DNA from 3 places in the Arthrobacter sp. FW306-06-A genome. Region 3 is predicted to be linked to each of the others. Evidence: riboswitches for the same ligand, from Rfam matches in the RefSeq annotation. Region 3 holds a riboswitch; each other region holds the start of a gene.
What was found. A riboswitch is a leader RNA that binds a small molecule or an ion and turns the genes downstream of it on or off. The one in region 3 is predicted to bind S-adenosylmethionine.

Region 1 (7,793 bases), 1.3 Mb from region 3:
GTTGCGGACCTGGGTGCATCGGCAGTTCCATCAGGCCGGATCCAGAAACTGAAGGCAAGATGGGAACATGCTGGTTCCCTCCCGCCGCCGCCTGCGGCTCGAAGTCTGGATCGTCCTGGGCCTGTCCCTGGGCCAGTCGGCCGTCTACTCCGTGGTGCAGCTGCTCGACAAGATGACCCGCGCCCCGCTGGCGGAGGGCACGTCCACCCTGAACCGTTCCCAAAGTACCCGCGAGTACTTTGACCTGACGTACCAGCTGCTGGATATCGTCTTTGCGCTGGTGCCGGTACTGCTGGTTTTGTACTTCCTTACTGAGGACCGCCCCGCCGCGCCCGGTGAGCCCGGCACCTCCCGGTCCGCGTTCCAGAAGCTCGGGTTCGATTTCGCCCGGCCCGGAAAGGACCTGCTTCAGGGGCTGGGGCTGGCTGCACTGATCGGCATCCCCTCGCTGGGCCTGTATGCGGCCGGCAGGGCGCTCGGGATCACCACGGCCATCATTCCCAGTGCATTGGATGCCTACTGGTGGACGGTTCCCGTCCTCATCCTGTCGGCCGTCCGCCATGCGGTGCTCGAGGAAGTCATTGTGGTGGGTTATCTGCTCGACCGGTTTGGGAAATTCGGATGGAGCATGCCGCTGGCCATCGCCGTGAGCTCGGTGCTGCGCGGCAGCTACCACCTGTACCAGGGCTTCGGTCCATTCATTGGCAACGCAGTGATGGGCATTGTCTTTGCCTGGCTGTATACCCGGACACGTCGGGTCATGCCACTGGTGATAGCCCACGCACTGCTGGATATCGTGGCGTTCGTCGGGTTCAGCCTTTTCGGGAAGGCGGTGGGGTTGGGGTAGATACCCCACCTCCTCAGTCTGGGCTGCCCGGCCTCACCGTTATGACGATGCAGGGCGTTATTGGCGTGATAGCTGCTCTCGGATGAACGACAGCAGCAACCAGGAGTCCGCTTCTGGGTCCGGTGGGAGAATGAAGGGCTGCGCGTAGAAGTCCTCCCACAGTGGATCTGTCGGGCATAGTTCGCCCGGCTCGAGCAGGTTTTCGCCGGGTGGATCTTCGGGTGGTGGATCGGCCCAATCAGGCATGCCCGCGAGCAGCTGCTGCCACTGTGGAGCATCCACCGGCATGGCAGCCACGATAGCTTCCGCCGGCAGGATTCCCGGTGGCCAGTGTGTGGGTTCTGGGTGGGGGTGTTCGGGTTTGTAGTGGCGGCCGGTGGGTGAGGTCCAGCCGGGTGATTCACTCGTGGTGGCCGGGTCTGGTGTCCATTGGGTGTGGTGTTTGAGCCGGTGGTGTTTGGGGCAGAGTTGTGCCAGGTTGCTGGTGCCGGTGGGTCCGCCGTGTTCCCAGGCTTTCAGGTGGTCGGTTTCGTTGTCCGGGGTGCGGTTGGTGCAGCCGGGGAAGGTGCATTTGGCGTCGCGCATCCTGATCCAGCGTTTGATGGTTTCGGTGAGCCGGTAGTTCTTCCGGCCGATCTCCAAGGGTGCCCCGTCGCGGGGGTCGACCAGGACGCGGTAGAAGGCCGCGCCGTCGGCGACGAGTTTGCGGGCCATGGATGCCGGGATGGGGCCGAGCCCGTCGAGCATGGCGGGCTCATCCGTGAGTCCGAGCAGGGAGAACACCGGCACCGTGACCAGGACGTCGGCCCGCGGGGTGGGGACCTTGCCGATCTCCCTCACGGCCGACGAACTGATGGCGTTGCCGGTCACGTCGTCGTTGCCGGTCCCGTCGTCGATGCTGGCCGGCTCTGCCGCGGTGGTGGTGCCGGTGCCCTTGGTGTTGCCGGCGCTGAGGAGCAGGGATGCTGCGATGTCGGGGCGGAGTTGGGTGATGGTGCGTGGTTCGTTGGGGCCTTGGAGGCCGCGGGCGGTGGCGGTGGTGCGGTTCCAGATGGCGCAGGCGGTGTCGCCGGGGAGGTAGAGCGAGATCCAGGCCATGCCGTCCCGGTCCGGGGTGTATTCCATTCGCCGGTCCGTCACCCCTTTGGCGTGGCGTTTCTGCAGTGTCTCGGGGTGGTGGCGTTCGCGCCAGGAACGGACTTTGGCCCGGAAGCGGGAGGGGACGAGTTCGCCCGGGGCTGCGCCGCGGGCGGGGTGGGGTGCGTCGGGGTCGAAGAAGTGCGCCACCAGCGCGGCAGCGCCGGCCGCGTCGAGGCCCTCGGTTTCGTCCGCGACGATGCGGGCGTGCTGCCAGGACATGGCACCGGTGGACAGGGCCTGGAACACCGGTGGGAGGGAGCAGATTTTTCGGGACTGTTCCACCAGGGCGCCTGTGGCGGCGGAGCTGACGGTGAGGACCCCTGCGATCTCTTCCACCACGGACATCTCGGCGTAGGTGCGGTCCTGGATGGACGCGTCGGGCGGGGTCATGGCCTGCTGGAACCCGATCGCCTCGGCTGCATCCCGCGCCTTCATCGCCGCGAGCTGCGCCTCCAACCGGGCCGTGAGTTCCAGCCGCTCCAGCCGGATCTCGTACCGCCGCTGCAGCACATCAACACCGGAACCAACACCAACCCCGGAGGCCAGGAAAGCATCCTCCCGCTCCAGCGCACTTATGGCATCCAGCGCACCGAGGGCAGCCACCGAGGCATGAACGCCCTCCGCACCTGCCCTCACACCACCGCTGATTCCCATATGAAGATCATCCAACAGGGGTCTGACAATATGAGCTGCGCCGAGCAGCTTACCTGAGTGGGTAAGCCGGACCACCGAAGCCGCCCGCCGTCGTCGTACTTTTTGGACGCAAAGGTTCCCTGTCGCAGCCCAAATGTCCCGTGTGAAAAAGAGCATGCTTGGCGCAGAAAAATCCGCTGCCCTGAGCCCAAAAAGTCAAACGCCGCTTGAACGAATTCGGCCGCCATGAGGTGGTGACGCCGTTGTCACCACCTCATGGCGGCCGAAGATTATCCGGGCGTGGACCCGGCACACCCATCTCCCAAAAAGAGACTAGGGCTGGAGCGTCAGATAGTGACGGCCCCGTTGGCGGTCTCAAAGGTGACCGACAGGATGCCCGGCGTTCCGTGCGGGGCGACCCACTCGACCGCAACATCTTCGAGCGGCTTCTCCACCGGCTCGCCCAGCCATTCCGTGACCCTCGACGCGGAGCCGGCGATGGTCAGGCACCTCATCTTGAGGCTGCTCTGGTAGGCGTTGGACGGGTGAAGCGAGGGATCGCCCTCCCACTTAAGCATGTACGGGACCTGGGGATCAGCGATGAGGCCCAGGATGCCAATCTGCTTCCAGACCAGCTCGCGGCCGTCCGGGAACTTGCGGTTGCCGTTGACGGCGGAGCGGCCAAGGCGTTCCTCGAAGGGGGCGAGGTCGTCCACTTCGACGCACCAGCCCATCCAGCCGCCGCCGGCCGCGGAACGGGCCCGTACGGCCTGTCCAAACGGTGCCTTGTCAGAAGCGGGGTGGTCCAGGACCTCCACGACCTCCAGGTACTTGTGACCGGCCAGCGGGATGATCATATTCCGGGTTCCGAACCGGGGGTGCACCCCGCCCTTCACTGCCTCAACGCCGAGGGCAGTTGCAATACGTTCGGTAGTGGCCGCGAGGCCGTCGTGTTCACAGGCGTAAGAGACGTGATCCATGCGCATGGCAACATCTTGGCACTTTGTGATGCGGCTCTCAGCTAAGGATACCCTTACTGGAATTTCCTTCGTGGATTCGGGCTGTTTTCCTGCCTCCCAGCTGACCAGGATCGGCATTTGATCAGCCACCGATGTAGTAGCCGGAGGTGTCGGCGGTGAGGTGGACGGTGCCGTTGGAGTTATTGGTCAGGGCGATGGTTCCGTCACTGCCGACGGGGGTGATGACGAGGTTGGGCACGGTTTGGGCTGCGGCGAAGTTCAGGTTGGAGGTTCCCGGTGGGGTGGTGCCTCCGGCGTGGACGGTGATGAATCCGTTGCTGGTGGGCTCGGTGACAGTGACGTTTACGGCCACGGCTGACACGCCTGTTGCCGGGATGCCGCCCCGTCCGGTTACCGGGACCTTGATGGTGGCTCCGGGAGCGACTGGTCCGCTGGTGCCTCCGGTGCCGTTGCGCGTATCAAGCTGCCGGAACGGTGTCTGGGAGGAAAACGCGCCAGGGTCTACGGCGGTTCCAGCGATGTAGTAGCCGGAGGTGTCGGCGGTGAGGTGGACGGTGCCGTTGGAGTTGTTGGTCAGGGCGATGGTTCCGTCACTGCCGACGGGGGTGATGACGAGGTTGGGCACGGTTTGGGCTGCGGCGAAGTTCAGGTTGGAGGTTCCCGGTGGGGTGGTGCCTCCGGCGTGGACGGTGATGAATCCGTTGCTGGTGGGCTCGGTGACAGTGACGTTTACGGCCACGGCTGACACGCCTGTTGCCGGGATGCCGCCCCGTCCGGTTACCGGGACCTTGATGGTGGCTCCGGGAGCGACTGGTCCGCTGGTGCCTCCGGTGCCGTTGCGCGTATCAAGCTGCCGGAACGGTGTCTGGGAGGAAAACGCGCCAGGGTCTACGGCGGTTCCAGCGATGTAGTAGCCGGAGGTGTCGGCGGTGAGGTGGACGGTGCCGTTGGAGTTGTTGGTCAGGGCGATGGTTCCGTCACTGCCGACGGGGGTGATGACGAGGTTGGGCACGGTTTGGGCTGCGGCGAAGTTCAGGTTGGAGGTTCCCGGTGGGGTGGTGCCTCCGGCGTGGACGGTGATGAATCCGTTGCTGGTGGGCTCGGTGACAGTGACGTTTACGGCCACGGCTGACACGCCTGTTGCCGGGATGCCGCCCCGTCCGGTTACCGGGACCTTGATGGTGGCTCCGGGAGCGACTGGCCCGCTGGTGCCTCCGGTGCCGTTGCGCGTATCAAGCTGCCGGAACGGGGTCTGGGAGGAAAACGAGCCAGGGTTCGACGGACTGCTGGTTCCTGCCGGTGACGCAACTTGCAGCAACCGGTTTAGGGTTCCCGGGCTGGCGTTGGAGATCTTGCCGCTGGCTGAGGAAGAATTCAGTGCGTCTCCTATCTGGGCAGGGGAGAGCAGCGGGTTCTGCGAGAGCATGAGGGCAGCAGCGCCTGCCACATGGGGAGTGGCCATTGAGGTCCCGCTTAGAGATGCGGTGGCGGCCGGGGAGGTGTACCAATCGGATGTAATGCCAACGCCGGGGGCGTAAAGATCCACGCAACTGCCGAAGTTTGAGAAGCTGGCCTGGTGGTCCGTGGAATCGCTGGCAGCGACCGTGATTGCCGCCGGAACCCTGGCAGGGGAAGCCGTGCATGCATCGGTGGCACTGTTACCTGCAGCAACAACCGCGGAAATACCGTCGGCGATTACCGCCTCCACGGCAGCGTCCAAGGTGCTGCTCGTGGGGCCGCCAATGCTGAGGTTCACCACAGCCGGAGTTCCGGCACGGTGGTCCCCTGCAATCCAATCGAGTCCTGCAATAACGTCCGAGTAGAGGCCTGTGCCATCACAGGCCAGTGCCCGCACCGGGATCAAAGTCGCGAGTTTTGCCACGCCATAGGTTGAACCGCCGATAGTGCCGGCTACATGGGTGCCATGTCCGTTGCAGTCGCTGGACCCGAGGCCGTCGGACTTCGCCGTCCAACCTGTTGCAACCCGGCCGCCGAAGTCGACGTGGGATGCGAGGATCCCAGTGTCGAGTACATAGACGCTCACGCCTTGCCCGGTGCCGGAGGGCGTGTACGTGCTGGATAGGGGCAGCGATTGTTGATCTATCCGGTCCAGTCCCCATGGCGCCTGCTCCTGGGTTGTGCTGTAGACCGTGACGGGCTGGTCCGGCTCAACGGCGACGGCTTTGCCGGACCGCATCAGGGCTGAGGCTTGCGCCGGGGTGGCTTTTATCGCAGCGCCCTTGATCGCATTATCGAACATACGGCTAACGCCAATACCTTGGCCGCGCAGGGCACTGCTCTCTTGCCTGACGTCCGCTGCCGAGGGGAACCGGACAATGTAATCACCCTTGTCAGCCGCCGCGGCGCTGGCGATGGGAGCAGGGAGAAGCACCGCTCCCAGCATTGAACAGACCAACACAATGTATAGAACAGTGGCACGTGCGGCAGGGCGCAGAATCGGAGGCAACGGAACGTCCGTCCTTTTTTGACTGTGAGAAACGAGGGGGTTTTCCCCGTTCAAATCTATCGGGGACGGGAACCCGATCTTCCGAAGCTCGGGCGATCCTTCGCATTCCCTGTGCGAATCTTCGCAAACCTACGCTGCAGTCCTGGCGGTGTGTTTCCACGTCCAGGCTTTTGTCACGACCCGTCATACTCATGGCGTTGGGCGCCCCCGCTTCCTAGACTTGGCGAAGGTCATGAGTGCCAGCGCCAAGCCCCGGCTCGCTGGCCGGCAACCCTCCATCCGCGGTGGGGTGCCCCGGGTGAGGACCTGGCTGTCCGGCACGAGCCGACAGCAAGCGCGGCCCGCACTGCCCCTGAGCATGCCGGGCCCATGTCAAAGGAGATTTGGATGTCCAACGCTTGGTCCTTCGAAACCCGCCAGATCCACGCCGGCCAGGAAGTGGACAGTGCAACGGGAGCCCGTGCCCTGCCCATCTACCAAACCACGTCCTTTGTTTTCCCAACGGCCGAGAGCGCAGCCAACCGCTTTGCACTCTCCGAACTGGCGCCCATCTACACCCGCATCGGCAACCCGACGCAGGACGCCGTCGAACAGCGGATTGCCAGCCTTGAAGGCGGCCTGGCCGCGCTGCTGCTGAGTTCCGGCCAGGCCGCCGAAACGTTCGCGGTCCTGAACATTGCGGAGGCCGGCGACCACATCGTAGCCAGCCCCAGCCTCTACGGCGGCACCTACAACCTTTTCGCCCACACCCTGAAAAAATTCGGCATCTCCGTCACGTTCGTGGACGACCCCGACAACCTGGACCAGTGGCGCAACGCCGTCCGGCCCAACACCAAGCTTTTCTTCGGTGAAGTGGTCTCCAACCCGCGCCAGGACGTCCTGGACATCGAGGGCATCTCCGAAGTCGCCCACCAGGCCGGCGTGCCCCTCATCGTGGACAACACCCTCTCGACGCCGTACCTGATCCGGCCGCTGGAGTGGGGAGCGGACATCGTGATCCACTCGGCCACCAAGTACCTGGGCGGCCACGGCACAGCCATCGCCGGCGTGATCGTCGATTCCGGCAAGTTCGATTTCAGCAAGGACCCGGAACGGTTCCCCGGCTTCAACACCCCGGATCCCACGTACAACGGATTGGTCTACGCCCGCGACCTGGGAGCCGATGGAGCGCTCGGTGCCAATCTCTCCTACATCCTCAAGGCGCGGGTCCAGCTCCTGCGGGACCTGGGCTCGGCGGTTTCGCCGTTCAACGCCTTCCTGATTTCCCAGGGCCTGGAGACATTGAGCCTGCGGGTGGAGCGCCATGTTGCAAACGCGGCGGAGGTTGCGCGGTGGCTTGAAGCAAGGGACGACGTCGAATCGGTCGCCTACGCCGGGCTGCCGTCCAGCCCCTGGTACGAGCGTGGCCGCAAGTATGGGCCCAAGGGGACGGGCGCCGTCGTCGCCTTCAACCTGGCCGGCGGAGCGGAGGCGGGCAAACGCTTCGTCGACGCTTTGGAATTGCACTCCCATGTGGCCAACATCGGCGACGTGCGCTCCCTGGTCATCCACCCGGCGTCGACCACCCACAGCCAGCTCTCGCCGGAGCAGCAGGTGGTGGCCGGGGTGCACCCGGGACTTGTCAGGCTTTCCGTGGGCCTGGAACACATCGACGACATCCTCGCCGACCTTGAAGCAGGCTTCAGGGCTGCGAAGGACGCCTAGAAGCCTAAAGTACGACGCCGGG
Region 2 (7,793 bases), 1.2 Mb from region 3:
CAGTGGACGGACTTGGCCTGGAGCCGTGGCAGCCCGGAGAGAAGGCCAACTATGTCAGGCTGAACGCCAAAGCGTTGACGGGCCGCAGGTTCCAGGTGAACCGGCCGGATGTCTGGAACACCCGGCTGCAGGACCGGCGCCGCGCTTCGTTCGAGTAGCGGCCGGCGGCGCCTTGTCAGGCGTGGGAAGTTGGGCCCTTTCCGGAAAGCTGTGCTTCCAGCCCGGAAAGCAGGATGGTGAGTCCTTGCTCAAGCTCCGCGCCGCCGTCGTATTCTGCAAGCGCCGGAGCCAGGGCACGCAGCCTGGGAAACTCCTTGGCGGGCAGGCGGTGGAGCCCCAGCCGCAGCAGCACCTCGTTTTCTTCCGGGTCAACGACGTATTCCTGCAGTTCGTTGAGGATGTGTCCGTAGAGAAAGCCGTAGTAGGCGCGGTAGACATGGAGTGCATCTGCCGGCTGGAACCCCGCGGCCACCAGCAGGGACAGGATCTGCTCGAGCGGCCGCAGCGTACCCAGGGGCCGCAGTCCCAGCGGCGTGGACAGGGGCCGCGTTACCAGCAGGGGCACTACGTTGGGATGCTGAAGCGCCAGCGTCCGCAGGTTGTGGGCGATTCTCCGCAGCTGGGCCTTCCAGTCCGGGTCCTCGGGATGGATTCTGAGCTGATTGAGCACCAGTTCCGAGACTCCGTCCAGCAGGGCTGCCCGGTTTTCCGCGTACCGGTAAAGGCTCATGGGGTCCCTGCCGAGCTCTTGCCCCAGCCGGCGCATGGTCAGGGCCTCCAGGCCTTCGGCGTCAACGAGTTCCAGGGCCTTGGTTAGCACAACGTCCCGGCTCAGCCGGGTTTTGGGCGAGCGAGGCCCGGAAGCTGCAGTGGAAGTCATGGATTGGTCCTCGCCCCGCCGGCGGTGGTCCCGGAGTTATTCAAGACGGTTGCCTCACTTGTAGTCTACGGGTAAAGTCTACAGTGTAGACAAGCGGTGAGAGCGCTGTTCGTCCCCTCAGTCTCAGCCGGGGATGGACTATATACCCCGATCACCCCCGTGCAGGGGATCGCGGTTTGCTGTTGTAGCCACACGGCAGCGCCGAGCACTTAGCGAAGGGAGCCGTCATGGCTAACTCGCAGTTCGATCTGTTCCTCCACGAAGCAACCTATTCCGATCATGTATCCGATTCCAGCCTGAACCGGGACCGCCTCTACGGGCTGTACACCAGCTGGTGCGTGATCAATCAGCAGCCGCTCGGCAGCGAATCCACTTTTTGGTCAGCCATGAAGCACAGGATCAACCCCGGGCACAACGGACTCCGCATGAAGGGTCCAGCTGCGGCCGACTACATCCTCACCAGCTATCCGGGGCTTGTCTAGCTTCCCCGGCCCGCCTTTGGGCACCCCTTGGGCGCACGAACACATGCTGTGGCACTCCGGTGCCACGGCATTTTTCATGCCCTGAAGCAGCCGCGGCCAAGGTTGAGGAGCGCGTCCCCACCTGGGCTAGGTAGGGATGATCCGGAAGAGGAACCTGGTGCGCACCATCACCCACAGCAGTCCCAGGACCACGGCATAGGCCGCGGTGTTGAGGAAGATACTCTGCTGCTGCAACGCCGGAATATTGGCTACGACGGCGATCAGCAGCACATGCATGATGAACACGTACAGCGTGGCCCGGCCCAGTGGAATCAGGAACCAGCCCAGCGCCCGCTGCACCGGCTTCCAATAAGCGCTGAGGAATGCGTAGGCCGCCACCACCAGGACCATGACATTAAGCAGGCGGCCGGGAGCCAGGTACGTGCGGCCGAAGAGGGCGTCATACATGGCGCGGTATACGCCGTCCGGCATGAGCGCCATGCGGACGTCGTAGTTGTTCGCCAGGTAGGGATTGCCCCAGGACAGGAAAGCCAGCGCGAACGCGGCCGCGGTGCAGGCAACCACCACCCACGTATGCCTCGACAGCCAGGCAACGACGGCACGGCGGTGATAGCCGGCAACCAGCCCCAGCACGAACAGCACCTGCCACACCAGCAGGGGGAAGGAGTCCTCGAACTGCGACGGCAGGACCCGGAACCTGGTCACGGCACCAACTGCATACACTGCAAGGGTCGCGGCCAGCATCCAGACGGCCTTTCCGCGGTTCAATGCGGCCAGGATCAGCGGGCTGACCAGCAAGAGCACCACGTAGAGGCCCATGACGTTGAATTGCCAGGGCCCAAACTGCAGCAGCACGATGGCCGGCAGCACCTGGGGCGGCACGGGGAACTGGAACAAGGACGACATGCCCGCATAGAGGTCGTAGGTCCGGCCGGCACCGTTGTGCCCGGCGCCGCCGGTTCCCTGGTCCACGAAGGTTGTGAGCGCCTCGGCGTGGAAGAACGGGAGCAGGGACAGCAGGAAGACCCCGATCAGCACGGCGAGCGCCGTCAGGTAGAGCTTGCCTGCGCGGCGTGACGTGAGGTCCACAACCCGGCCGAAGTCCTCCTTTGCCTTGGGCCCGTACACCATGCCCACCACCAGTCCGGAGAAGAGGACGAACAGCTCTGCGCCTGACACGAAGCCCACGGCCTCCTGCGTGAGCAACTGGAACAGCGAGGCCATGCCCAGGTGGTTGACCACCACGAAGACGATGGCCATTCCGCGCAGCAGGTCAACGCGCGAGTCCCTGGTGGAAGGATCCTGGTAGCTCCAGGCTGTGGCTGCATTGATCCTGCGCGGAACCTGCCACAGGGCCACCAGGAGGATGACCATGGCGGCGGCAACAGTCCAGGCAGCAGGCCCGGACAGGGTGTTGGCGCGGACATAAGTGCCGGTGGGTGCCTGATCGGTGACAGGGCCGGTCACCATCGGGGAGGCCTTCAGCCTGTCCCCCGCGGCCTTGGCAATGTCCGGGTTTCCGGTGAGCAGCCAGCTGATGCTCGCCACGCCGGTGTCCCTGGTGCTGGTGCGTTCGTCCCATACGACGGCGGCCGTGCGTGCGAACTCCGGAGAGGTGGCAGTTCCCACCACCTGGTCCCACCAGCCGGTTTTAATGCCGGCTTCGGGCGCGCCGCCGGTTGAAGGGCTGTAGAACGCCGCGGTCTGCAGGAGGAAAGGCTTCCTGCGCCCCTCCGAGTAGGTGGCGTAGAAGTTTTCGCTTCCCGAGGCTGTCAGCATCTCCTCAAGCTCACCGGCCCGCGGCAAAGTGTTGACGGCGGCCCCGCCGGCGGTGTCGTCGTGGTAGGCGGCCAGGCCCACCCAGTCCACGGCGTCGTCACCCGGGTAGTAGGGTGCGTAGGCGTTGTCGCCTCCGGTCCAGGCCCCGTCCCCGTTGGTGTCCAGGAGCGCGAACCCCTCACTTCCTGGCTGCGGCGCATTCCGGCTCCGGTCAAAGGGGTAGTCCTTGCCCAGGTAAGGCGCCCACACCATGGCGGCCCGGCCGCCGTCGTACTTCTTGAATGCCCTGGACACCTCCTGGAAAGCCTGGCGGTACTCGGCGGGCTGCTGGCCCCAACCCACCCAGCTTGTGTTCATGTCAGGGGCGAACCGGATCAGCAGCTGGCCCTTGAACCCGGATGTGAGAGTGTGCACCTGCTGCGCGAAGGCTTCAGCTTCTGCAGTGCCGAGCTGGTCCAGCGGCACCGAGGGCTTCACCGTGAGCAGGGCGTGGGCACCTTTGGCTGCGGCCTGCTGCAGGAAGCCGTCGATGTCGTTCCGTTCGGAATCACGGAACGGAAGGGTGATGTCGTGGCCAAAGACAGCAGGGGTGGCGCCCAGCCGGTCACTGAAGCCTGCAGCGGTATCCTCGCCCCACTCGAGCACCGCACCCAGCCACGGCTTGCCGCTGTCCGGTGCAGCCTGCGCCGCCTGCGCCGGACCTGCCGGCGCCAGCACGGCCAGGAAGGCGATGACGATGGCCGCTAGAAAGGCAGCCACAGAGCGCGGACGGTTTACGTGGCTGGTGGCGCGGTGATGCGATGTGATTGCGCGCATGCTGACAAGGACCCCCCGGTACTCATTGCTCTGCTGCCCGTTGCTTAGGCGACGGGGCGGTGCCCCGGTAAGAACTTTATCCGGCGGCCGGCCCTTGCGTGTCGCCTGGCCGTCCGGTGAATTACGGAACATGACGACGGCGGCGGTGCGGCTTGGGAGCGCAGGTGTTACGTTTTTGGGGAGTAATGAGTACCGGTGTGAAGCCCTGACTGGCCGGTCGGCAACCCTCCCTTTCGCGGCGGGGTGCCTCAGGTGAATACTCGGCATATCGACCGATTCGAGCTGCAAGCGTGAAAGAAGGAGATCCGTCGTGTCCGACGCACCCGCCCCTGAGGAAAGACTGTCCTACCGCCTGATTACCGGCGCGGACAACCGTGAGTTCTGCGAGCGGATCTCCGCTGCACTCGCAGACGGTTACGTGCTGCACGGCAGCCCCGCAGCAACCTTTAACGGCACCACCGTCATCGTGGCGCAGGCCATCGTCCTTCCGGCCGCGATCGCCTCGGCAGACGCCGCCGTTGCAACGGCCGTTGACGAGCTTGAGGGCGAGTTCGACGGCGAGTTTGACGGCGAGGGCCACGCATGAGCTACGCCGGAGACCTGACGCCGCAGGAAGCCTGGGCCAAGCTGGAGCAGGGCGCCGTCCTGGTGGACGTCCGTACCGAGGGCGAATGGGCCCACATCGGCATCCCGGACACCAAGGCCACGGACAACGACCCACTCTTCATCCAGTGGACCTTCCCCGGCGGCATCCCCAACCCCGACTTCATTAAGGATCTGACGGACCAGGCGCCGGAGGACCCGGGCACGGAACTGGTGTTCCTGTGCCGCTCCGGCAAGCGCTCCGTCGCCGCGGCCACCGCCGCCACCCAGGCGGGTTTCACCGCCTACAGCGTCCTCGAGGGCTTCGAGGGCGATCCCGACCGCTTCGGCGAACGGACCGTCAATGGCTGGAAAAACCGCGGCCTGCCCACCAACCTCGGAAAGAACTAAGTGAGCTTCAACCACGACGCCCCCGGCTGGAACCCCGACACCCAGGCCGTCCGCGGCGGGCTGGACCGCAGCAACTTCCAGGAAACGTCGGAGGCCATCTTCCTCAACTCCGGCTTCGTCTACGAATCCGCAGCCGCTGCTGAACGCGCCTTCACCGGCGAAGACGAGCGCTTTGTCTACTCCCGCTACGGCAACCCGTCCGTGGCCACGTTCCAGGAACGGCTCCGGCTGCTCGAAGGCACCGAAGCATGTTTTGCGACGGCGTCGGGCATGTCCGCGGTATTCACCGCCCTGGGTGCCCTGCTGGCAGCCGGCGACCGCGTGGTGGCCGCCCGCTCGCTGTTCGGTTCCTGCTTCGTGGTCCTAAACGAGATCCTGCCCCGGTGGGGCGTGGAGACGGTGTTCGTCGACGGCCCTGACCTGGATCAGTGGCGCGAGGCGCTCTCCAAACCCACCACGGCTGTCTTCTTCGAGTCCCCGTCCAACCCGATGCAGGAAATCGTGGACATCGCCGCGGTCAGCGACCTGGCGCACGCGGCCGGGGCCACCGTGGTGGCGGACAACGTCTTTGCCACTCCCCTGCTGCAGCGCTGCGGTGACCTGGGCGCGGACGTCATCGTCTACTCCGGCACCAAGCACATCGATGGCCAGGGCCGGGTGATGGGCGGTGCCATCCTGGGCACCAAGGAGTTCATTGACGGCCCCGTAAAGCAGCTGATGCGCCACACCGGCCCCGCCCTGTCCCCGTTCAACGCCTGGGTCCTGACCAAGGGCCTGGAAACCATGGGGCTGCGCGTCAACCACTCCTCCGCCACGGCCTTCCGGCTTGCCGAGTGGCTGGAGGAGCAGCCGGCCGTGAGCTGGGTGAAGTATCCGCTGCTGAAATCGCACCCGCAGTACGGGCTGGCGGCGAAGCAGATGAGCGCAGGCGGCACCGTCCTGACCCTGGAGCTTGCCCCGTCGGGCGGACGCTCCGGCAAGGAAGCCGCCTTCGCCCTGCTGGACGGGCTGCGGATCATCGACATCTCCAACAACCTGGGCGATTCCAAGTCGCTGATCACGCATCCCGCCACCACCACGCACCGCGCCATGGGCCCGGAAGGACGAGCGGCCATTGGTCTGAGCGACGGCGTGGTCCGCCTCTCCGTGGGACTGGAGGATGCGGAGGACCTCATCCGCGACCTGGAGCAGGCGCTGAAGCAGATCTAGGTATTCGACGCGCTTCGGTGTTCCCGCGGCGCATATTCCCCGGCGCGGCCCGAATGTGGGCCGCGGGAAGGAAACACCGCGTCGAAGAGGAAACTGCGCATCGCGGACCCGCGCGCCGCGGCGGGTCAGGCCTGGCGGACCCGCAGCAGTTCCGGTGTGTCCTCCACGTCTCCGAGATCCAGCGCTCCGCGCATGGTCACCTGCACGGCCTGGCGCACCACGGCGCCAAACCCCATGTCCTCAGGCGGCGGACCGGCAAGGGCCTTGTCCCGGGCGCGGCGTTGTTCGGCGGCCCCTGTTCCGCGGGCGATGATCTCCTCCACACCCTGCCGGGCCAAAGCCAGCTCGCCCTGCTCCTGCAGGACGGGGGCCAGGTAATCCACCAGCGCACGGGCCACATCCGCAGCGGGGGCCGGACGGAAGTTGCCAAAATCCAGGAGCTCGCCGCTGAGCCCCTCGCTGCTGGCCTGCCAGGAGGCCATTCGCAAAAGAACTGTGGGAACGGGTGTGGGATCAACGTCATCCCGCCACTCCCTGCTGGCAGATTCCACCAGCGCCCGGACCAGCACGGCAATAAGGGCTGCGTCCTCGGCCCGCAGGCATACATCCGCCACCCTCACCTCAACGGTGGGGTGGTTGCGGGACAGGCGGGCATCAAAGTACAGCATCCCCTCGTCCAACATGACCCCGGTATCCAGCAGCCGCGTCACCACCCTCCGGTAGGCGGGGTAGGTGCCGTAGATGCCTGCCGGCCCTGCCGTCGGCCACCGGTTCCAGGCCTGGGTCCGGTAGCTTTCGAACCCGGTAGGCACCCCGTTCCAGAAGGGTGAATTGGCGCTCAGCGCCGTCAGGACCGCCAGCTTGTCCCGGATGCGGTCCAGGACCGCCACGCCTTCCTCCGGCGATTCGATGTAGGTGTGGACGTGGAAGCCGCAGGTCAGCTGCTCCTGTGCAGTGAGGCCGAAGCGTTCCAGCATCCTGGCGTAGCGCGGATCCGGGGTGGTATGGCTGGGGGATGCCACCGGCGAGGTGGCAAGGGCCGCCACCCTGGCACCGTGTTTCCGGGCCGCCTGGTCCGCCAGGGCACGGCCGGCGCGGATCTGTTCCAGGAGGCTGCCGTGATCCACGCATGGCCGGGTCTGGGTCTCGATCTGCTCAAGCTTCAGCTCGGCACTCAGGCCCATCTCGTCGTCGTAATCGCCGTGGTTCCCGGCGTGATGCGTGTCCGGTTCCACGGGAAGATCGTCCGCCGCAACGCGGTGGCCGGCAAGGAGGGCGTCAGCCAGCGCAAGCGGTTCCCCGGACTCCGGATCAACGATCAGGAGTTCTTCCTCTACGCCGAACGTACGCATACGAACATTTTGCGGCAGTGCAGGGATATTGGAACTGTCACACGCGGTTCATGACGAACCGTGAATGCCTAGTCCTGGAAGTACTCCACCTTGGCACCGATGGTGTTCAAACGCTCCGCCAGGTCTTCGTATCCGCGCTCGATCACGTAGATGTTCCGCAGTTCGGACACGCCGCGTGCTGCCAGCATCGCCAGCAGCAGGCAGGCCGCCGGGCGGAGTGCTGGCGGGCAGCCAACCTCGGCGGCACGCCACTTGGTGGGCCCGTTGACGTAGATCCGGTGC
Region 3 (7,793 bases):
ACGACCTCCGTGCAGAACTGCGCCGGTACGCCCTGCGCGAGCCCATAGGCCCGGTGACCCTGGAAACTGTCCGTACTGTCCTGGAAGACGCCCGGGCAGCCATCCGCAGCACCCTGCGGCATTAGGGCATGACCTGCAGGCACTGCCGCAGGTCATTCGCCGTTTCCCGGTTCGCGGGGCGCCACATCATGTGGGAGACTGGAGGGCAGCTCTTTTGAGTACCAACAGTAAGGAGGCCAGCTATGAGCAAGCGTGCACGCAAGCGTCGTGACCGTAAGCGTGGCGGCGCGAACCACGGGAAGCGCCCCAACACCTAGGCAAATGCCAGGAACACGGTTCAAGCGAAGGACCCCGCAAGCCATTCGGCTTACGGGGTCCTTTGCTGTCTGCGGCCCTGATCCGGAGGCCGGCGCTTTATGCCTATGCCTCCACGGGACGGATCGCGTGGATCCTGTCCAGGATGGCGTTCTTCAGGTTATCCGGAGCGGACTCCTTGCACGAGCGCTTGACCATGTTGCGGATGACGCACTCGAGGTCGTACTGCTGGGTGCACTCAGGGCACTCATCCAGGTGGTTCTTGATCTCGGTCAAGTCCTCGCGGGTCAGCGCCCCGTCAAGGTATTCGTAGATGCGTTGCATCCGGGTGTCGTCGCAGTCGCCCAATCCCTGGCAATCGCTCATTTCCTGTTCTCCTGTGCTTTGCTTCCTGCCGCTTCCGACGTATCCACGGCTGTTTTGAATCCCCGCTCGGCGGCGTATTCCGCGAGCATGTCCCGCAACATTCGCCGGCCGCGGTGGAGCCGGGACATCACGGTGCCGATGGGCGTGTTCATGATGTCTGAGATTTCCTTGTAGGCGAAGCCCTCCACGTCAGCGAAATAGACCGCCAGGCGGAATTCCTCAGGGATATCCTGCAGCGCCCGCTTTACGTCCGAGTCCGGGAGGTGGTCCAATGCCTCGGCCTCGGCGGACCGCAGTCCGCTCGAGGTGTGCGACTCCGCCCGCGCCAGCTGCCAGTCCTCAATGCTGTCCGAGTTGGACTGCAAGGGCTCACGCTGCCGCTTGCGGTACAGGTTGATGTACGTGTTGGTGAGGATCCGGTACAGCCACGCCTTCAGGTTGGTTCCCGGCTTGTACTGGTGGAACGCCGAGAAGGCCTTGGTGTAGGCCTCCTGGACCAGGTCCTCCGCGTCCGACGGGTTCCGTGCCATGCGCATCGCAGCCGAATACAGCTGGTCCACGTACTGCATGGCGTCCCGCTCGAAGCGAAGGCGGCGCTGCTCCATGGTCTCCGCGGAGACATCCAGTTCGGTACTGTCATTTGCGTCGGCGTCGGCGGCCCGGGAACCAGGACCATCCTGACCGGACGGGAGGGGCGCGGCTCCCGCCTTGCCGTTCACTTCGGCGGGGGTGGCCTCATACATGGCCGCGGCGGCCGGATCCAAGGTGCTCATTGCCTTCAAGTCTACTGTCCGGCTTCCCGCCCGGGGCATGCCGTACTCCAGCGGCTCCGCGGCAAGAGTATCCAATGCCACCGGCCCCGCCGGTCTGGTTTCGTCCAACACCTTCCCCAAGGCCCAACTCCGCTCTGTATCGGGTGAATGATCGCCTGGGTCCCTGTCACGGACCCGACATCGATAACCGCCCTCAGCGGGCAAATATTCCCCAAAAGTGCAAGACTAGGACCGACTCCGCCGCTTGCCGCGGCTCGTCCATCCAGGAGGAAATTCATGTCCTTTGTCCGCACGCTCGCCCGGCCCATGCTTGCCTCCAGTTTCGTTCTTGCCGGACTGGATAAGCTCAAGAACTCCGACGACACCGCCCAGCAGCTCTCGCCGCTCCTGCGTAAGGCGGCGGCTTCGCTCCCCTTCCAGGCGAGCGAGAAGACGCTGGCGCGCGTCATCGGCGGAACCCAGGTGGGAGCGGGCGTCCTGTTCGGCCTTGGCAAGTTCTCCAGGCTTTCAGCCGGCCTCCTGACGGTGATTTCGCTGCTTAACACCTTTGTTGAGTGGCGTAGTGCGGATATCAGCAGCAAGGAAGGGCGGGAAAACCGCCGGAACCAGCTGCTCAAGAACCTCTCGCTGAGCGGCGGCGCGCTGCTGGCCTCGGTGGACACAGCGGGCAAGCCGGGCCTGGCCTGGCGTGCCGAACACCTGGCCGCCGATGCCCGCAGGAATGCCTCGCACCTTGCTGCCGACGCGCGCCGGACCACCACCAAGAAGCTGAACAAGGCGGACAAAGCCGTACGCCGCGCCGTACACGCCACGGGAGCATAAGCACGAATGACCGCAACAGCTGCCACCCGGGACGGGTCCGGAACACCTGTCGAGCACTGGGCCGCACCCTTTGCGTCCCGGCCCGTCGATGCCACCGTGACGGTTCCGGGATCAAAGTCCCTGACCAACAGGTACTTGGTCCTGGCCGCCTTGGCGGACGGCCCGTCCCGGCTGCGCGCACCCCTGCACTCCAGGGATTCGGCACTGATGGTCGATGCGCTCCGGCAGCTGGGCGCCACTATCACGGAAGTGCCGGGGGACGGCGACTTTGGCCCTGACCTGGAAGTGGTTCAGCTGCCGGCAGCGGCTGAGGCGTCCCCGACCAGGATCGACTGCGGGCTGGCGGGCACGGTCATGCGGTTCGTTCCACCGCTGGCGGCGCTCCGCAACGGAACCAGCGTCTTCGACGGCGACCCGCACGCCCGGAAGCGCCCCATGGGAACCATCATCGAGGCGCTTAAGGCCCTCGGTGTGGCCGTTGCCTCCGAAGACGGCTCCGCTCCGTCGTCGCTCCCGTTCGTGGTGGAAGGCAAGGGCGCGGTGCGGGGCGGCCATCTGGTGATCGACGCCAGCGCGTCGTCCCAGTTCGTCTCCGCCCTCCTCCTGGTGGGGGCGAGGTTCGACGAGGGCCTGCACCTGGAGCACGTGGGAAAGCCGGTGCCGAGCCTGGACCACATCAACATGACCGTGGCTGTCCTGCGCGGCGCCGGCGTGTCCGTGGACGACTCCGTTCCCAACCACTGGGTGGTGGCACCCGGGCCAATCCGTGCCTTCGACCAGCGGATCGAACAGGACCTTTCCAACGCCGGACCGTTCCTGGCGGCCGCCCTGGCCTCGAAGGGAACAGTTCGGATTCCCAACTGGCCGGCGGATACCCAGCAGGTGGGAGACCTGTGGCGCGAGATTCTCGTGAAAATGGGCGCACACGTCACCCTGTCCGACGGCGTCCTGACTGTCACCGGCGGCCCGGAGATCAAGGGCGGCGACTTCGCGGACACCAGCGAGCTTGCCCCCACCGTCGCAGCCCTGTGCGCGCTGGCCACGGGCCCATCCCGGCTCACCGGGATCGCCCACCTGCGCGGACACGAGACGGACAGGCTCGCTGCATTGGTGGCGGAAATCAACCGGCTCGGCGGGGACGCAGAGGAAACCAGCGACGGCCTGGTGATCCGGCCCGCCGCGCTGCACGCCGGCGTCGTCCGCAGCTACGCGGACCATCGAATGGCCACCGCAGGCGCCATCCTGGGCCTGGCAGTGGAGGGCGTACAGGTGGAGGACATCGCCACCACCGCCAAAACCATGCCCGATTTCCCCCAGCTGTGGACAGGCATGCTGGCCCAGGACGCCGCTGCGGCATCCGGACCGGAGGAGCCCAGCGGTGGCACGGCGCACTGACTCCTGGGACGAGTCCGACGTCCGTATCAGGCCCAACAAGAAGGGCTCCAGGCCCCGCACCAAGGACCGTCCCAGCCACGACGATGCGGTCACCGGACGGATCATCACGGTGGACCGGGGGCGGTACACCGCAGTCGTGGGTGAGGACTCGAACAACGAACGCGTGGTCATTGCGGCACGCGCCCGCGAACTTCGCCGCTCGCCGGTGGTTGCCGGCGACTTCGTCTCGCTCGTGGGGGACGTCTCCGGGGCACCGGACACGCTGGCGCGCCTGGTGAAGATCCAGGACCGCAAAACGCTCCTGCGGCGCAGCGCCGACGACACGGATCCAATCGAACGTGCCGTGGTGGCCAACGCGGACCAGCTGGTGATCGTGGTGGCGGCCGCCAATCCGGAGCCGCGGACCGGATTCATCGACCGTGCCTTGGTGGCTGCGTACGACGCCGGTATCGAGCCGATCCTGCTGGTCACCAAGGCCGACGTCAAGGATCCAGCGGAACTGCTGTCCAACTACACCCACCTGGATTTCCCGGTGATCATCAGCCGAACCGCTGACGCCCAGGCCTCCGGGATCGACGCGCGCTCCGACGACGGCCTCTCGGCCCGGCTGGACAGCACCGCGGTGGCAGCCCTCCGCGCCCACCTGGGCGGCAAGGTCACCGTCATGCTCGGGCACTCAGGCGTGGGCAAGTCCACCATGGTGAACGCGCTTACTGGGGCCGAGCGGGCCACCGGCGGAGTGAACGCCGTGACGGGACGGGGCCGGCACACGTCGTCCTCTGCCCTGGCGCTGCGCCTCGCGGACGCTCCGGCCGGCAGCTGGATCATTGATACTCCGGGCATCCGGTCCTTCGGCCTCGCCCACGTGGACCCCGACCGGATCCTGCGCTCCTTCCCCGACCTCTCCCCCGGCATCGAGAACTGCGAACGGGGCTGCAAGCACACGGCAATTGCAGTGAACTGCGGCCTCGACGACTGGGTGGCGGGCGGACACGCAGGTCCCACCGGTCCCGCCCGGTTGGCGTCGCTGCGGCGGCTGCTCGGCACGGATCCAAGGTTGGAAGCACAGGAAACCAAGGAGCTCGGCAGCGTCAACTGACGCGTTCTCCCCGGCAGAAGCGTGCGCAGACTGTAGTTTGGAACCATGATCCAACCCGCTTCGAGCTACAACGATGACCTGCGCCTGGCACATGTCCTGGCCGACTCCGTGGATGACCAGACCATGAGCCGCTTCAAGGCCCTGGACCTCCACGTCGAGACCAAGCCGGACCTGACGCCGGTCACCGATGCGGACAAGGCCGCCGAAGAAGCCATCCGCGGCCAGCTCTCGCGTTCCCGCCCCCGGGACGCGGTCCTGGGCGAGGAGTTCGGCAGCACGGGACACGGGTCGCGGCGCTGGATCATCGACCCCATTGACGGGACCAAGAACTTCGTCCGCGGCGTTCCGGTCTGGGCTACCCTTATCGCCCTCGTCGACGAGGGCGAGCCGGTGGTGGGCGTGGTCAGCGCCCCGGCCCTGGGCAAGCGCTGGTGGGCGGCGAAGGGTATGGGCGCATACATGGGCAGGTCCCTGGCAGCTGCCACCCGGCTCCGCGTCTCCAACGTCTCGACACTATCGGACGCCTCCCTCTCTTACTCCAGCCTCACGGGCTGGAAGGAACGGGGAAACCTTGACGAGTTCCTGGGCCTCACCGAGGACGTGTGGCGGACCCGTGCCTTTGGCGATTTCTGGTCGTACTGCATGGTGGCGGAGGGCTCCGTGGACATCGCCTGCGAACCGGAACTGAACCTCTACGACATGGCCGCCCTTGTGCCGATCGTCGTGGAGGCCGGCGGCCGTTTCACGTCGCTGGAAGGCGAGGACGGCCCCTTCGGCGGGAACGCGCTGGCCACCAACTCGATCCTGCACTCAGAGGTATTGCACCGCCTGAACCCTTATTTGGACGATTTGCTGTAACGGTTGGCTTTTCCCCGAAAAAACGAATAAAGCAGCGGCGGACACCTCCCGATGGGGGTGTCCGCCGCCGTTTATTCGAATCGCGTAACAAACCGCTTAACAATCGCTGCGGGTTCAGTCCTGTCAGCCGCATGTCCTACGCTTTTATCCAGGTCACGAGTGCCAGCGCTAAACCCCGGTTTGCTGGCCGGCAACCCTCCATTCGCGGTGGGGTGCCCCGGGTGACGACCAGGCCGGTCCGGAGCGGATGCGGCAAGCGCGGATTCCACTATGCCGGAGTCCTGTATTCAAGTGAGGTCTCTGTGACAACTGCCACCGTCTCCCCCCAGCCCGTCAGCACCGAAGCGGCAGTTGCTGAACGGCATGCCGTTGCCGGCCGGCCCCTCGCGGCAGTCACCGGAGCCGAGATCCAGGCGCCGCTGATCACCGGCGGCCACGTGCGGTACGCAAACCTGGATTACGGCGCCTCGGCCCCTGCACTCTCCGTGGTGTCCGCCTACCTGAACGAAATCCTGCCCTACTACGCCAGCGTCCACCGGGGGGCAGGATACGCCTCCCAGATCAGCACCTCTGTCTACGAGAACGCGCGCACCATCGTCCGCGATTTCGTCGGCGGACGCCCGGACGACTCGGTCATTTTCACCCGCAACACCACCGACTCGCTGAACCTCCTGGCAGGTTGCCTCCCGGTCACCCATGGCCGCCCTGACGGCGATGTCCTCTACCTGGACATCGAACACCACGCGAACCTGCTGCCGTGGCAGGGCGTGCCGCACCGCAGCATCGTGGCCGCGGAGACGATCACCGGCACCCTCGACGCCGTCCGCGCGGAGCTGGAGCAGGGCGGGGTCAGCCTGCTGGCCGTCACCGGCGCTTCAAACGTCACCGGCGAGATCCTTCCCATCCGCGCCCTGGCCGCGCTGGCCCACCAGCACGGCGCACGGATCGTGGTGGATGCGGCCCAGCTGGCACCGCACCGCCGGGTGGACATCAGCACGGATGACATCGACTACATCGCGTTTTCCGGCCACAAGCTTTACGCACCGTTCGGCGCCGGCGTCCTGGTGGGACGGCCTGACTGGCTGGACGCGGGCGTCCCGCACCTTGCCGGCGGCGGCGCGGTCAAGGAAGCAAGGCTCGACGGCGTCAGCTGGGCCAGCGGCCCGGCCCGCCATGAGGGGGGCTCGCCGAACGTCCTCGGAGCCGCCACGCTGGCCCGCGCCACCCAGGTCATTGCTGAGCTCGACCAGGACCGGTGGCACGCCCACAAAGCCGCGATCCGCTCCTTCCTGGTGGAGGGCCTGCAGGACATCGACGGCGTTACCGTGCACCAGATCTTCAAGGACAGCAACCCGGAAACGGACACCATCGGCGTGGTTAACTTCTCCGTGGAGGGCTACGACGCGGGGCTGGTGGCCGCCTATCTCGCCGCCGAGCACGGCGTGGGCCTGCGCGATGGACGCTTCTGCGCCCATCCCCTGCTGAAGCGCCTTGGCCTGCCGTCCGGTTCGCTCCGCGCAAGTTTTGGCGTCGGCTCACGGCTGGAGGATGCCGAACGCCTCCTCGCCGGTATCCGTGCGCTGCGCAGCAACGGGCTGGGGTGGGACTACGTGGTGGACGCCGGGCGCTGGGTCCCCGCCAACGACTTCCGCACCTACCCGCACTGGGCGCCCAACACGCCGGGAACGGCCGGCGCGGCCCCCTGCATCGACGACTGAGCAGCTGCAGCAAAGAGGGTGCCCCTTGGGGCACCAGCCGGTGACCGTCCGTGCGGTACATTCGAGAGACGTCCACATCGGCAGCACACGAAGGAGGCCACGCTTGGTTCGGGGTGGCCCCAGGCTCGATCACGGGCGGCGCCGGGAGCTTGGCCAGAGCTTCCAGGACGGCGGCGGGCACTACCACCGCGTCCGCCCCGGATATCCGGAAGACTCGGTCCGCTGGCTGGTGCCCACCAGCGCCCATGAGGCACTGGACGTCGGCGCGGGTACCGGAAAGTTCACCTCCTTGCTGCTGGACCTGGGCCTGGACGTCACCGCCGTCGACCCCTCCGCGGACATGCTCGCCCAGCTGAAGACCCACTGCCCGGGCGCCGCAGCTGTGGTGGGCTCCGCCGAGGTGACCGGCCTTCCCACCGCCAGCTTCGACGTCGTAACCGTTGCCCA

Region 1: linked by a shared signal. The riboswitch ahead of LFT49_RS07390 (bifunctional o-acetylhomoserine/o-acetylserine sulfhydrylase) and the one ahead of LFT49_RS13585 (aminotransferase class V-fold PLP-dependent enzyme) in region 3 are both predicted to bind S-adenosylmethionine.
Region 2: linked by a shared signal. The riboswitch ahead of LFT49_RS19185 (DUF1737 domain-containing protein) and the one ahead of LFT49_RS13585 (aminotransferase class V-fold PLP-dependent enzyme) in region 3 are both predicted to bind S-adenosylmethionine.

The regions. Positions count from the first base shown of each region.
Region 1 is NZ_CP084552.1:1,615,832-1,623,624, forward strand. It holds gene LFT49_RS07370 (CPBP family intramembrane glutamic endopeptidase) at 68-847, shown strand; gene LFT49_RS07375 (HNH endonuclease signature motif containing protein) at 905-2,641, opposite strand; gene LFT49_RS07380 (VOC family protein) at 2,968-3,606, opposite strand; gene LFT49_RS07385 (S8 family peptidase) at 3,722-5,992, opposite strand; SAM riboswitch class IV at 6,296-6,410, shown strand; gene LFT49_RS07390 (bifunctional o-acetylhomoserine/o-acetylserine sulfhydrylase) at 6,455-7,771, shown strand.
Region 2 is NZ_CP084552.1:4,087,373-4,095,165, forward strand. It holds gene LFT49_RS19165 (pyridoxamine 5'-phosphate oxidase family protein) at 1-158, shown strand, start outside; gene LFT49_RS19170 (TetR/AcrR family transcriptional regulator C-terminal domain-containing protein) at 176-880, opposite strand; gene LFT49_RS19175 (hypothetical protein) at 1,108-1,362, shown strand; gene opgC (OpgC domain-containing protein) at 1,489-3,957, opposite strand; SAM riboswitch class IV at 4,139-4,254, shown strand; gene LFT49_RS19185 (DUF1737 domain-containing protein) at 4,268-4,543, shown strand; gene LFT49_RS19190 (rhodanese-like domain-containing protein) at 4,540-4,950, shown strand; gene LFT49_RS19195 (O-succinylhomoserine sulfhydrylase) at 4,951-6,159, shown strand; gene LFT49_RS19200 (glutamate--cysteine ligase 2) at 6,285-7,511, opposite strand; gene LFT49_RS19205 (UDP-N-acetylglucosamine 1-carboxyvinyltransferase) at 7,580-7,793, opposite strand, start outside.
Region 3 is NZ_CP084552.1:2,904,468-2,912,260, forward strand. It holds gene LFT49_RS13550 (PadR family transcriptional regulator) at 1-125, shown strand, start outside; gene LFT49_RS22750 (50S ribosomal protein bL37) at 243-317, shown strand; gene rsrA (mycothiol system anti-sigma-R factor) at 421-681, opposite strand; gene LFT49_RS13560 (sigma-70 family RNA polymerase sigma factor) at 678-1,535, opposite strand; gene LFT49_RS13565 (DoxX family protein) at 1,731-2,276, shown strand; gene aroA (3-phosphoshikimate 1-carboxyvinyltransferase) at 2,283-3,671, shown strand; gene rsgA (ribosome small subunit-dependent GTPase A) at 3,655-4,770, shown strand; gene hisN (histidinol-phosphatase) at 4,816-5,628, shown strand; SAM riboswitch class IV at 5,780-5,893, shown strand; gene LFT49_RS13585 (aminotransferase class V-fold PLP-dependent enzyme) at 5,931-7,346, shown strand; gene LFT49_RS13590 (class I SAM-dependent methyltransferase) at 7,450-7,793, shown strand, end outside.